DNA from 4 places in the Thiorhodovibrio winogradskyi genome. Region 4 is predicted to be linked to each of the others. Evidence: predicted binding sites of a transcription regulator. Region 4 holds the regulator's gene; each other region holds the start of a gene.
What was found. Region 4 encodes sigma-54, which starts transcription at its own class of promoters, with help from an activator protein. Its sites were predicted from a motif close to TGGCANGNTNCNTGCTT; they were not measured.
Positions count from the first base shown of each region.

Region 1: a site for sigma-54 is predicted at 1,492-1,508, ahead of nifV (homocitrate synthase). Genes of this name have one in related genera too.
Region 2: a site for sigma-54 is predicted at 1,601-1,617, ahead of Thiowin_RS17070 (lipid-binding SYLF domain-containing protein). Genes of this name have one in related genera too.
Region 3: a site for sigma-54 is predicted at 1,621-1,637, ahead of flgA (flagellar basal body P-ring formation chaperone FlgA). Genes of this name have one in related genera too.

Region 1 is NZ_CP121472.1:4,216,871-4,220,262, forward strand. It holds gene Thiowin_RS19210 (hypothetical protein) at 1-113, opposite strand, end outside; gene nifV (homocitrate synthase) at 171-1,370, opposite strand; gene mgtE (magnesium transporter) at 1,627-2,982, opposite strand; gene Thiowin_RS19225 (M14 family metallopeptidase) at 3,097-3,392, opposite strand, start outside.
Region 2 is NZ_CP121472.1:3,724,081-3,727,472, reverse strand. It holds gene Thiowin_RS17080 (hypothetical protein) at 1-133, opposite strand, end outside; gene Thiowin_RS17075 (SDR family NAD(P)-dependent oxidoreductase) at 148-1,002, opposite strand; gene Thiowin_RS17070 (lipid-binding SYLF domain-containing protein) at 1,734-2,471, shown strand; gene Thiowin_RS17065 (hypothetical protein) at 2,628-3,116, shown strand.
Region 3 is NZ_CP121472.1:5,265,431-5,268,822, reverse strand. It holds gene Thiowin_RS24125 (flagella synthesis protein FlgN) at 1-46, opposite strand, end outside; gene flgM (flagellar biosynthesis anti-sigma factor FlgM) at 122-475, opposite strand; gene flgA (flagellar basal body P-ring formation chaperone FlgA) at 609-1,412, opposite strand; gene Thiowin_RS24110 (chemotaxis protein) at 1,735-2,679, shown strand; gene Thiowin_RS24105 (CheR family methyltransferase) at 2,849-3,392, shown strand, end outside.
Region 4 is NZ_CP121472.1:291,769-295,160, forward strand. It holds gene lptB (LPS export ABC transporter ATP-binding protein) at 1-697, shown strand, start outside; gene Thiowin_RS01515 (RNA polymerase factor sigma-54) at 956-2,485, shown strand; gene hpf (ribosome hibernation-promoting factor, HPF/YfiA family) at 2,595-2,960, shown strand; gene Thiowin_RS01525 (PTS sugar transporter subunit IIA) at 3,079-3,392, shown strand, end outside.

The sequences.
Region 1 (3,392 bases), 1.6 Mb from region 4:
GCTCCACCATCGCTGCCATAGTCGGTCGCGGCATCGTGCAGGAGCGCATCCACCTCCGCCGGCAGCGGGGCGTCGAAGTACATCTCCTGGCCGGTAAAATCGAGTAAATCCACAGCGATTCCGCCAATTGGCTGGTGATGGCTTGCAATGGAAGGCGCCGGGGGCGCGCTCTATTGCAAGCGCAGGCTGCCACCGGCGCCGGGGTCTATCTCCGAGAGAAAAGCGCGCAGATCGCCCGTCTCGGGCGAGCGCTTGTTTTCCGTCACGAAACGGCGCACACGCATCAGCAGACAGGCTGCCTGCTCTGCGCTCAAGGAAGTATTCAGCTGCTCGGCATAGGCGCGGCAGAGCGCGTGGCGGCCGGAATGCTTGCCCAACACCAGACGATGAGCACGGCCAAGCTCGGCCGGATCAATGCCCTGATAGTTGCGCGGGTCTTTCATCAGCCCATCGACATGGATACCGGCCTCGTGGGTGAAAGCCCCGGCGCCAATCAGACTTTTCTGCCAGGCGACTGGCCGGCCCGAGGCGCTGGCCACCAATTCAGACAGGCTCTCGAAATGGGTCAGATCGATGCCAGTCGCGCAGCCATGGACATGCTTCAAGCCGATCACCACTTCCTCGAGCGCGGCATTGCCCGCGCGCTCACCCAGGCCATGAACAGTTGTATTGACATGGGTGGCCCCGCCCCGCACGGCCGCCAGGGTATTGGCCGTGGCCATGCCGAGGTCGTCATGGGCGTGCATTTCAATCTCGCAGTCGCAATGGGCGCGCAGATCGCTGATGGCAGCGAAAACGCCGAAGGGATCCATCACGCCGAGGGTATCGGCATAACGCACTCGCCTGGCGCCGGCGGTTTGCGCGGTCTCAACCACCTGGCGCAGAAACTCGGGGTCCGCGCGCGAGGCGTCCTCAAAGCCAACGCCCACCTGAAAACCCGCGTCCAGCGCCCGCGGCACCTGGGTGCGAATTTGTTTGAGCACCCAGGCACGGTCGCGACCAAGCTTGCGCGCGATCTGCTGATCCGATACCGGAATCGACAGATCGATCAAATCGACCGGCAAATCGCGACTGACAGCGATATCTTGCTCGACCATGCGCGCCCAGACCATGAGTCGCGCATTCAGCCCAAGCTCGGCGACCGCCGCGATGGAGGCGCGTTCTTCCTCACCCATGGCTGGGATGCCGATTTCCAGTTCCGGCACGCCAAGGGCATCGAGTCCACGCGCGATCGCCAGCTTTTCATCGAGCGAAAAGGCCACCCCGGCGGATTGCTCGCCATCACGCAGGGTGGTGTCGTTGATGCGAACGGCAGCAGGCGCGATGCTCGGCGCGATCGCCGCAAGAGCCTCAAACGGATTGCTGGTCATTCTGGAGCCCTCCAACAGAGCCCGGAGCACGGATATCGCCTTTGAGTCGCCTGCGCTGGCCTGAGGCTCAACGTGCGGCGTCACCCCAGAGGAGCGAAAACACCTCTGGCAGAAAAGACCAAAGCAAAAGGCATGCCTAATCAAGAAAAAACCGCAAAATCAGGGAGAATGGATGCCCACGCGGCGTCATTTGCGCTCTTTGCGACAGCCCAACCGGTGCTCTTGTCGGCTTGGCTGCAAAATCGATTCAGACCCACTACAGCAAAAAGATTGTCGCCAATCCCAAAAAGGCCATGAACCCCACCACATCGGTGACCGTGGTCAAAATCACGCCACCTGCCAGCGCCGGGTCGATGCCGAAGCGCCGCAGCATCAGCGGCAAGAGCGCACCGGTGAAGGTAGCAACGAGCAGATTCAAGGCGATGGCCACAGCGATGATGAGTGCAATGTCACCACTACCAAACCACATAAAGGCGACACCTGCCACCACCAGGGACCAGATCAGGCCATTCAACAACGCCACGGCCATTTCCTTGCCGAGCAGCCAGCGGATGTTTTTGACCGAGAGCTGACCAATGGCGATGCCGCGGATGGCAAGCGTGAGCGTCTGAGTGCCGGCGATGCCACCCATGCTGGCAACCACCGGCATCAAAACCGCCAGCGCGACGATCTGCTCGATGGTGGCCTCGAAGCGGCCAATCACCCAGGCGGCCAGAAAAGCCGTGAGCAAGTTCACCCCCAGCCAAAGCGCGCGACGCCGGGCGCTGAGCAGCACCGGGGCGAACATATCCTCGGTCTCGCTCAAACCCGCCTGCCCCATGAACTGGTGCTCGGCTTCCTCGCGAATCAGGTCCATCACGTCATCAACCGTAATGCGCCCGAGCACCTGCCCCTGATCATCGATGACCGGAGCCGAGACCAGGTCGTGCGCCTCGAAGCGTTTGGCCACCTCGCGGGCACTGGTGCTCGCCAGGATGGGTGGCACATCCAGGGTCATGGCCTCGGCGACTGACTCATCCGGATCGTGCGTGAGCAAATGGCTCAAATAGAGAATGCCCAGGTAACGCCCGCCACGATTCACCACGATCAAATGATCGGTGAGATTCGGCAAGCCGTCCTTGTAGCGGCGCAGAAAGCGCATCACCACGTCGAGCGTCACCTCGGGGCGCACACTGACGGTATCGCTGTTGACCAGGGCCCCAGCGCTGTCCTCTGGATAGGCCAGAGAAATCTCCAGACGCTCGCGGCGCTGCTGGTCCAGGCTGTTGAGCACCTCCCAGGTAATGGTGCCAGGAAGGTCACGAATCAGCGCGGCCAGGTCGTCGGAGTCCAGCCCCTCGGCCGCGGCCAGGATGCGGTCCGAGCTCATGCGGCTGAGGATGTCATCGCGCACATCGTCGTGCAGATAGAGCAGCGCCTCGCCCTCGACACCGGGGTCAATCAGCTCCCATACCAGCTGGCGCTGAGGCGGCGGCAGGGATTCGATCACATGACCAATCTCGGCCGGATGCAGCGCATTGAGCATGCGCTGGGCTTTTTTGACCGAGCCTGACTCCAGTACGGCGTGCAGTGCATCAATGCGGTCACTCAGGGGATTTTTTTCGTGTTCCATGTGACGGATTTCCTGATTGTTTGGACCTCTTCTGTTGCCGCCCATGATGCCGGTTTCACACCCGCATCGACCCCGTGCCAGAGTGGTCTCAACACCGGCGGCGAGCCATCGCCATCAGACGCCGATGTCGTGGCGCTCCATCAGGTAGCACAGACAGTCCTGGCGAATGACCCGCTCGTCGCGGGTGAGCATCGAGGGCATGGCGGGGATGCGCAGGCGCAGCTCACCATCCCTGAGCTCAAAGAAGCGCGCGCCGACATCCTGGCCGTTTTCATCACGCACATCGAAGGCGGCCGCTTGGGCGGAACGCAAGCGGGCAAAGGGCGTACCAGGGGCAAGCTCGCGGAAGTTAAACTGCTCAAGCTCGGGCGACAAGAGGAGATCGGCAGCACGCGGGGGAAAACCGAATT
Region 2 (3,392 bases), 2.0 Mb from region 4:
CCAGGAACAGCGCGGTGGTCAGAACCACGAGGGCGCCGCCAACCCAGCTCAGCCACGGTTGCTTGCGAACGACGCCGAAGCGCGCCAGCGCGAGGCCGGCAGCAACGAGGCCGAAGAACAGGATCAGGTACATGGCAGGGGTCCTCGTCAGACTGCTTCAGCGAGTTGGTCGATCAGCGCCATCAGCCGCCGGCGCGCCTCGCCGTCGCCGGCCTGGACTTCGGGCTCGGCCTGATCCATGCGGTCGAAATAGGCGCCGGTGATATCGGCGAGCATCGGCGCCGTTGCCAGGTGCTCTTCGGCCTCGGCGCCTGCGTCGGCCGGTCCCAGCGCGCTGCCGAAGCCCTGCCGGACCATCTTGGTGTTGAGCAGGGTGCCGGGATGGAGCGCGTTGACGGTGACGCCTTGTGACTTCAGCTCCTCGGCCAGCTCCATCGTGGCCATGATCAGGGCCAGCTTGCTCTGAGCGTAGGCGCGCTTGCCGTCATAACCACGGGTCAGCATCAGGTTGTCGAAATCGATCTCGGCCTGGGCGGCGGACGCGACCATCACCACCCGCGCGCCGCCCTTATCCTGGGAGGTATCCTGGTAAGTATCCGGGGCCCTTTCCGCGAGCCGACCGGCCAGGAGCCGGGTCAGCACCACCGGCGCCAGAGTGTTCACCGCGAAGTGCAGCTCGTAGCCGTCGTCGCTCTCGCGGCGTGGCCCGCCCGGATCGCCGACACCGGCATTGTTGATCAGGATATCGAGCTGGGGCGTTGCCTCGAGCACCTCGCCGGCCAGCGCGCGCACCCGTCCGGCCGCAGCCAGATCGGCGACCAAGCCCCGCGCCTTGCCGCCTTTGCCTTCGATCTCGGCGACCACGGCATCCACCTTATCGCGGCTGCGCCCGTGCACCAGCACGGTCGCGCGCCGCGCGCTCAGGCGCGAGGCCGTTAGCCGGCCGATGCCGTCGGTCGCTCCAGTGATTAGGGCCACATGGCCTCGAAGATCGTCCGTCATCGGCTTACCTCCTCATGGCGTCTGGACTCTGCGGCGCGATGCTCTCTGTCAGCGCCCACAGCGGAATCGGGTGTCTCAAGCATCCGCTGCATGTTTCCGCTGCATGTTTCGGGCCTACCCCATGGTCCGTTGTTGTCCGGCGCCTCTCGCTGCGGTGTCATCGCTCGCGGCGCCGCGAATTCGTGGCAGAAACGGAGCCGGCTGAGGCAATGGTCAATGGGCGAACGCGCATGCCTGACCAACGAGAGATCAGAGATGTTGCCGGGGTATTTGCTCCTGAGCACTGGGGTATTTGCCCCTAAGTCGGCGGATTAGCCCAGGTGAGCAAGTGCAGCGGTTTGGGGATTGCGTCGGGCATCTCAGGGCTTGCCGTTTCGCTGGCCGGTCAGGGGCACGAAATTGGCATCACTCTGGGGGTTTTTAACCGATCATGGCGGCTATGCACCAGGGCAGCGATAGGGGTTAAGTCCCATCCCCGCGGCTGTGCCATTCCCGCGACTGTGATGGTCCGTCGGCGGTCAATGATTCGGATGCAACGGCTGCCGGGGGTCGGCAGTCCGGGTTGCAAGCGGGATTGCACGGGGGTCCGAGAGGCAGGTGGCACGTTCGATGCATCTGCGTTGAGCGATGAGTCGGGACTCGCGTGCATCACAGCGAGCATTGCTGGCGCGGAACTCCCGATCATCATGCCGCTTCACGGCTTCACACTCGATCACCAGAGGAGTTCATCCATGAGCCACTACATCACTCCATTGATTGGCATGACCCTGTCACTGATTTTGAGCGGATCATTGCTCACTGCTGAAGCGCTCGCCGCCGAAGACGGGCAATCAGATGATCAATCCGCCAGCGCCCGGGCTACCGAAGCATCGACCTCGGACGAGCTGAAGAACGCCAAGGAAAGGGTTCGGAAGGCAGCGGACCTCGTCCAGAAGATCAAGTCCGACCCCCAGGCTGGCGACCTGCTCGGTCAGGCCAAGGCGATCTTGCTGATTCCCGATTATGCTCGGGCCGCGCTGATTGTGGGCGGCGCCGGCGGTCAGGGCGTGCTCATCGCCAAGCATGACGGCGAATGGTCCGCGCCGGCCTTCTACAATGTCGGCACTATTGAGATTGGCGCTGCATTGGGCGTCGAGGTTGGCCCGGTGGCCTTCATGATCATGTCGGGTGATCTTCTGCAAAGCTTTGGCGATATGCACAATTTTGCGCTCAACTCGGACGCCGGCTACACGGTCGCCGAGGATTCCGAGCGCCAGCAGACCTCAATTGGCAAAGGTGCCGACGTGGTCGTCTGGTCCGCTACCGAGGGACTCTACGGCGACTTCGCCGCCAGCGTCTCGGATGTCTTCTGGGACGCGGATGCAAACAGCGCCTACTATGACGGTGAGGTGACGGCGACCGAGATCATCAGCGGCAAGGTCGAGGATCCGATGTCGCCAAGCCTGCTGAGCAGCGCGGAGACGCCCTGATCCAAGCCTCAGCGCGGATCCTGCCCCGGTCTTCCCCGGTTTCTCCAGTGATCACGGTTGCTTGCAGGCTGCCTAAGGAGACGGGAGAACAGAAGACGGGATGACAGGATTAGCTGCGCGCGCCGCAGCCTTTCACACCATGAGTCTCGGAGGATAATGATGGCGATCCGCATCTATATTCGCGCCCGCGATCCACAAAACGGTCGGCGTTTAGTTGAAGAGCTGATCGCTGACGGGGTCTCTCCCGGTGCTTTCACTTTGATCGGCAAACAGATCCCAGGCGGACTGCCGGTCGACGCCAGGCGCTGGCAAACGGATTCAAGCGCGGGACTGCGCGGTGCACTCGTCGGCGCGGCGCTGATGTTGGCGGTCTCGCTGTTGCCGCCGCGGGTCCTGGAGCCATCCGCGGTGCTGGCGCTGGTCGCCATCGCCGCCGCCATCGGCGGCGGCTGGTGGCTGCGACGCAACCGTGGCGCCAATCTTCCGCTATCCGCCCAGCAGGAGGCCCTGCGTGGTGGCGAACTCCTGGTCGTCGCGGATCTGCCGGAGGCCGAGGCGCCGCGGATCGAGGAGCGGATCAACCGACGCCACCCCGAACTCATGGTGCTTGGGCCGGATGCGCGCGGATCACCGCCGTTTCCCTGAAAAGCGCTGCGTTTCAAGCGATGCATGAATTTCAAGCGATTCAAATGCACGCCATCCTCACATCGAGCGAGAACGGATAGACGTGATGCAGCGGCAGTGGCAGCACCAGCCGATCAGTGTCGTCGAATGGGCCAGGTCGCGCTCGCCGATCTGGCTGTCGATCGGCACCGGGATGGCGCCGATGCGCAGGATGGATTGATGCGACGTTCGGCGAGGCGATTCATCGCCGCGCCTCCGGCCCCAGGCTTGACAGCAATTCCATCGGCGCCCGCGGTT
Region 3 (3,392 bases), 500 kb from region 4:
CAATCGCCTGCTCCAATGCCTGCGCAAAGGTGTGATGCTGTGTCATGCTGATACTTCCATCATCTCCGCGGCCCAGGCTGGCAGCTGGCGTCCACGGCTTTGGGTGGCTCGCCGCGGCGGTTTAGTCGAGCAGTCCCTCAAGTTCGATCAGTTTGTCCGCCAGGCGGCGGTTGTCGATTGGATAGCGGCCTTCGGCAATGGCGTCGCGAATCTCCTGCACCCGCTTGGCATCGAACGGCGGGCTTGCAGCATCGCTCTGGGCTGCGCTCAGTGCGCGTGCAATGGCCGTGAGCTCAATGGACTCGCCCTGGTTCGCGGTACCGGCTTGAGCCGCTGCGCTGCCCGCGCCGCCGCTCTTAAGGGCGGAACTGGTTCGAGCGGAACTGGTTCGAGCGGAACTGGCGGTTTGCGATGCGGGTTTTGCCCCGGGTCGCTCCGCCCGTCCCTTGTTAATTCCCAGGTTTTTGATGTCCATCGGTCATCATGCGATCAAAACGACAGCGCCTTCTGCCGAATCTTAGCCTAACGGCAAGGGCGGGGGGAACTGAAAAACTCTGTGGGGCATAGTATGGGCATCCTGGCTTCATCAGCACGGCGGATTGAAGCTCCTACATCGGAACTCGCACCACTCCTGGAGATTGAATCACGCCTTCCAACTCCCGCTGGCTTGATCTGTTGCGCACGCGGATGCGGTCTCCCGCGCCGCCATCCTCGAGCGCCTCGCCGCTCATGCTGACACGAATGCCGGTGGTCTCGGACAGGAGTTGCACGAGTTGGCCGCGCTCGACCCAGAGCGGCGTTTTCAGATGTGAGTCATTCAGTACCGTGCCCGGGCGCACTGAGCGGCGCGCCTGCATGCCAACGGCATCGCTCAGGTCTTCAAAATAGCCGGTGAGAATTCCTCCGGTCTCGCGCCGCTCGAGTTTGACATCCGCCGGGGTAATCAAGCGACCCCGGCTGATGGGGCTGGCGGCCACGAGGACGTCGCCAAAGCGTTCAACCCGGGCGGAAACGAACAGCGACCAGCGCACCGGTCCCTGGCACTGGATTTTTACGCTGGTGTTACCCGTTTTGCGCGCTCCCGGCGCCAGGCTGGTCTGCAGATCATGCTCGCAGAGTTTTAGACGCAGGCGTGGGTCAATAGGGTCGACAATGATTTTTACACTGGCGCCGCGCTCTCCGCCGGCATGGCGATAAAGAAAGGTCTTGGCCGCGCGTTGAATATTGGTGACAGGCTCAATCTCCTCGGCGGTGGGGAGGCCTGCAGCTCCTACTTGGGCGATGATGCAGTGGTTGAGGATGGCCGCGCCGATGAACAAGCACAGCTGGCCAGGCAGGTTTTTCCAAGTGGGCAGCCAATCGGGCTGCTGAGTGGATATCAGGCGCTTAACTCTGTCGTGAAATGTCAGCATCTTTAGCCTCCGGGCGAATGTGTGACTCCGGCCGTTCAATGGGTGCCTCGGGCTCTGTCAATGGTAGCGTCAGGCCAGATATCTGGAGCTGGAAACCTGGGAGGCCGGATTCTGTTCTGTTACCCGAGTGAGAAGCAAAACAGAGACCAGGTTGGCGTTGTCAACCCATCTCGTCATGCGTCTCGGGTCCTGGTCGGGCGGCTGAATCAAGCAGGCACAGCGCAAGCCCTGCGCGGACCAGTGCTTAAGCTAGGATGTCGCTTTTAGGCTATCATCCTTTAAAGGATCACGGCGCGATCAGTGTTGCGCCTTGGGAGGTGTAATGAGTCAATTTATTGACGATATCGATCAACGTACGCAGATGGTCGGGCAGAACCGGATGGAGCTGCTGCTCTTTCATCTCGGTAGCACCCAGAGTTTTGGTATCAATGTCTTTAAGGTGCGCGAGGTCATCGCCAAGCCCGAGTTGCGCCAATTGCCAGGCTCCGCGGCCATTGTGTGCGGTGTCGCCAATATTCGCGGCAAGACGGTGTCCATTATCGATCTGGCGCGGGCCATCGGGTTTGGCGCGCAAAAGATCGCCCCGGACCAAGACGCCAAAGTCATAGTGACTGAGTTCAACCGCTCAGTGCAGGGCTTCTGGGTCTCGGATGTGGATCGTATCGTGAACGTGAGTTGGGAAAAAGTGAAGCCCCCGCCACGCGGAACGGAACGTGAGAGTTTTCTGGTCGCGGTAACCGAAATCGACAGCCGCTGGGTTGAAATCATTGATGTTGAGCGGGTGTTTGTGCAGGTCAATCCGCTAACGCGTGAGATTTCATCGGAGCTGAAGCATCAGGCGGAGAAGATCCAAGGTGGAGGTGGGGTACGTGTGCTGGTCGTTGATGACTCCATGGTGGCCCGGCGGCAGATAGAGCGCAGCGTTGCCGATCTCGGCTTCGCGGTCGAGGCACGCTCTGATGGGCACGCGGCATTGGAGTACCTTGAGGCCCTGGATCCGTCGCAGCCCGTGCGCGAGCAGATCGCGCTGGTGATTTCCGATATTGAAATGCCGCGTATGGACGGCTACACGCTGACGCGGAAAATTCGCGAAAATAAGCATTTAAGCGCGCTGAACGTCATCCTCCATTCGTCACTCAGCGGCCAGTTCAATGCCGATTTGGTCAAGCGCGCCGGCGCCGATCATTTTCTACCAAAATTCGACCCGGATGAACTTGCCGCCGCCGTCTTGAAATATACTCGTGATCAACAAACCCACGAGGCATGAGGGGCTGGCCGGGCGCGATCTTGGACCGCGCGGTGCCGAGTGAAGAGTCGCCCGGCAGACATAGGTGCCTAACAATATAGTGCCAAACACAAAAGGCGCCAGACAGAAACGCCAAGGATTAAAGTGCCAAACACAGGGATAAAGTGCCAAACCAAAGTGCCAGACAAACGTGATTGATCCGCAGGACTACACTGATTTTTCCCGCTTTCTGAGCGAATGCTGTGGGCTGGTGCTTGGCTCCAACCGCCAGTACCTGGTTTCAAGCCGCCTGTCGAGGTTGCTTGATGAATTTGGCTTTGCCAGCGTCGAGGAGTTGCTGCGCGCTCTGCGTGGTTCGGCGCAACCCAAGCTCAAGTCGCGCGTCATTGATGCCATGACCACGAACGAAACCTCCTGGTTTCGCGACACCTATCCCTTTGAGATGCTGTATCACATCATCCTGCCGGATTTGGCTGCCAGCAAGCGTTCGCTCCGCGTCTGGTCAGCGGCCGCCTCTACCGGGCAGGAGGCGTACAGCATCGCCATGGTGCTGAGCGAATATGCCAGCGTCAACCCGCTAAAGGCGGTGACTGCCAGCATCATCGGCACCGACTTGTCAGAAACCGCCCTGGCCGAGGCCCGCAATGGTATTTACGATGGCCTAAGTATTGTGCGCGGTCTGAGCCAGGAGCGTCGCGACCGCTTTTTTGACACCGTCGAAAACGGCCACAAAA
Region 4 (3,392 bases):
AAAGAGCTATCGCCGTCGCCGGGTGGTCGATGGTGTCGATATTGCCGTGAGCGCCGGCGAGGTGGTCGGTTTGCTTGGTCCCAATGGCGCCGGCAAGACTACCAGCTTCTACATGATCGTCGGCCTGGTAGGCGCCGATGCCGGACGCATTCTGCTCGCTGGCGAGGATGTGACCCTCGCGCCCATGCACGCGCGCGCCCGCCGCGGCCTGAGCTATCTGGCCCAGGAACCATCGGTATTTCGCAAACTGAGTGCCGCGGACAACCTGATGGCGGTGCTCGAAACCCGCCCTGACCTCAACGACAACCAGCGCCGCCAGTCTTGCGAGGCGTTGCTCGATGAGCTTGGCATCGCGCACATTGCCCAATCCCTCGCCCTCAGTCTGTCGGGGGGCGAGCGCCGGCGACTGGAAATTGCCCGCGCTCTTGCCGTCGAGCCAAAAATCATGTTGCTCGACGAGCCCTTTGCCGGTGTTGACCCCATTGCCGTGGTCGATATCAAAAACATCATCACCCATCTGCGCAAGCGCGGCATCGGCGTGCTGGTGACCGACCACAATGTGCGGGAAACGCTCGACATCTGCGATCGCGCCTACATCATCAACGACGGCCAGGTGATTGCCGAGGGCGCGCCCTCGGTTTTGCTCGACAATACCCAGGTACGCGCCGTCTATCTTGGCGAGCATTTTCGGCTGTGATCAGCTCCTGGACCCATCAAATTGCGCTCCATGACGGGCACGATTTGTTCTCTAGCGCTCTTTTCTCTGACATTCAGACACCAGGACCGAGCCCCCGACTTTGCATCGAGTTGGCCAAGATCAGCTACAATCAAAATTGCCCCATGCAATTTACATTCGCCATTCCAACATTGCCATCCATGCCCATCCCGTCGAAGTTCCGCTGCCGGCCACCTTGTCCGTCACCTTGCCTGCCCGCTGTCAGTTGAAGCCCTCGCGATGAAGCAAAGCATTCAACTGCGCCTCGGCCAGCAGCTGACGATGACGCCGCAGCTGCAGCAGGCCATCAGGCTCCTGCAGCTCTCGACCCTGGATCTCCAGCAGGAAATCCAACAGGCGCTCGAGTCCAACCTGATGCTCGAGAACGCCGATGACGACCTGCCGGAACCAGGCACTCGGGAAGATCGCCGCAACCAGGACGAGGCCAGCGCCCTGCGTCTCGAGGAGGCCAGGCTCGATGGTTCGCTGCGCCCGGAGCGCGAGGACATGCCCAACGAGCTGCCCACCGACAGCGAATGGACGGATACCTTTGCCGATACCGCGGCCGATTCCCTTGCCGATACCTTCGATTCCATGCCAAGCAGCGGTGCTCAAGCCAGCGCCCAATCCGGCTCCCAGTCCGGCGATGGCAATGATTTTGACCTCTTCGCCCAGCGCTCGCGCCCGCAAACCCTTCACGATCATATCGCCTGGCAGCTCAATCTGACCCGTTTCGGCGCCCGCGACCAGGCCGTGGCCGAGGCGCTGATCGATGCCATCGACGCCGACGGCTACCTGCGCCTGGATCTGAGCGAACTGCCGGAGATTCTCAATGACCCGGAACTCGAGCAGGACGAGATCGAGGCGGTGCTGCATCGCATTCAGAGCTTCGACCCGCCAGGGCTAGCGGCGCGCGATCTGCGCGAATGCCTGATCCTGCAACTGCGCCAGCTGGCCGATAACCAGCCTCGACGCGACCATGCGCTGCGCATCTGCGAGCACCATTTCGACGCCCTTGCGCGCAATGATCTGGACGCCATGCGCCGCGGCACCAAGCTCGACGATGACGCCTTGGGCCAGGCACTGACGCTGATCCGCTCCCTGAATCCGCGCCCAGGCTCGGCCGTGACCGAGGTGCAACCGGAGTACATCAAGCCCGATGTGCTGGTGCGCCGCCGCCACGGCCGCTGGAGGGTGGAGCTCAATCCGGACAGCACACCGCGCATCCGCGTGAACGAGAGCTACAGACAGCTCATTCGGCGTGCCGACAAGGCCGAGGACAATCAATGCCTGAAATCCCATCTGCAGGAAGCGCAGTGGTTTATCAAGAGCCTGCTCAGCCGCAATGACACCGTCCTGCGCGTGGCAACTAAAATCGTCGAGCTGCAGCAAGACTTTTTCGATTTTGGCGAAGAGGCCATGCGCCCGTTGGTGCTGCGCGACATCGCCGAGTCGTTGGAGCTGCATGAATCCACCGTCTCGCGCGTGACCACGCAAAAGTACATGCACACCCCCAGGGGAACTTTCGAGTTTAAATATTTCTTCTCGAGTCACGTCAACACGACTTCAGGGGGCGAGTGTTCATCGACTGCCATCCGCGCCTTTATCCGCAAGTTGGTCGCCGCGGAGACGGCCAACAAACCACTGAGTGACAATAAAATCGCCGAGATCCTGTCGGATCAGGGCATTAAGGTGGCACGACGAACAGTCGCCAAATACCGCGAAGCCATGGGCATCCCGCCCTCGAACGAGCGCAAGCGGCTCGCATGACAGTCGGGTTTTCATCTTCCGGCCCTTTTGTGGTCAAATCCCACCCTGTTATTGCATCGGCCATTGCATCGGCTTTTCGCCGCGTTCGACCATCCAGGAGTCATCACCTATGCAAATCAAGCTCACGGGGCATCATGTCGACATTACCGAACCACTCAAGGACTATGTCGATAATAAATTTTCCCGCCTCGAGCGCCACTTTGACCATGTCATCAATGCCAACGTCATCCTGAGCGTCGAGAAGCTTCGCCAGAAGGCAGAAGCCACGCTGCTCGTCAATGGCGCCAATGTCCATGCCGATGCCACGCACGAGGATATGTACGCCGCCATCGATGGGCTCATCGACAAACTCGACCGCCAGGTACTCAAGCACAAGGAAAAGCGCCAAAGTCATCGCGCGCCCGGGGCCAAGGCGGCTAGCGCCGAACTGGCCGCCACCGACGAGGCGGCAGCGGATGCGCTCGAGGAGGACTGAGGTCAAAGGCGGCGCCTGCCCCCCCTGTCCTATCACCTGTCCTATCAAGCGTCCTATCAAGTGTCCCACCACAAGCGGACCGACATCATTCACTGATGACCAGGTACCGGAGCCGGTCATGCCGGCTCCGGTTTTTCTTTACTCCACCGGAGAGCCAGCGCACATGTTTCCCCCGCAACTCATCGTCGAGCACCGAGTGCTCGCCGGGGCCAGCATCAGCAGCAAAAAGCGGCTGCTGGAAACCCTGGCCGAGCTGCTGGTCGCCGAGCAGCCCCAGCTCAGCCGCGAGGCAGTGTTTGATCGCCTGCTCGAGCGCGAACGCCTCGGCAGCACCGGCCTCGGTCATGGCGTGGCGCTACCCCATGCACGGGTGGCGGATATCACGGATTCCATTGGTGCCTTCATTCAGATGCGCGAGCCCGTCGCCTTCGA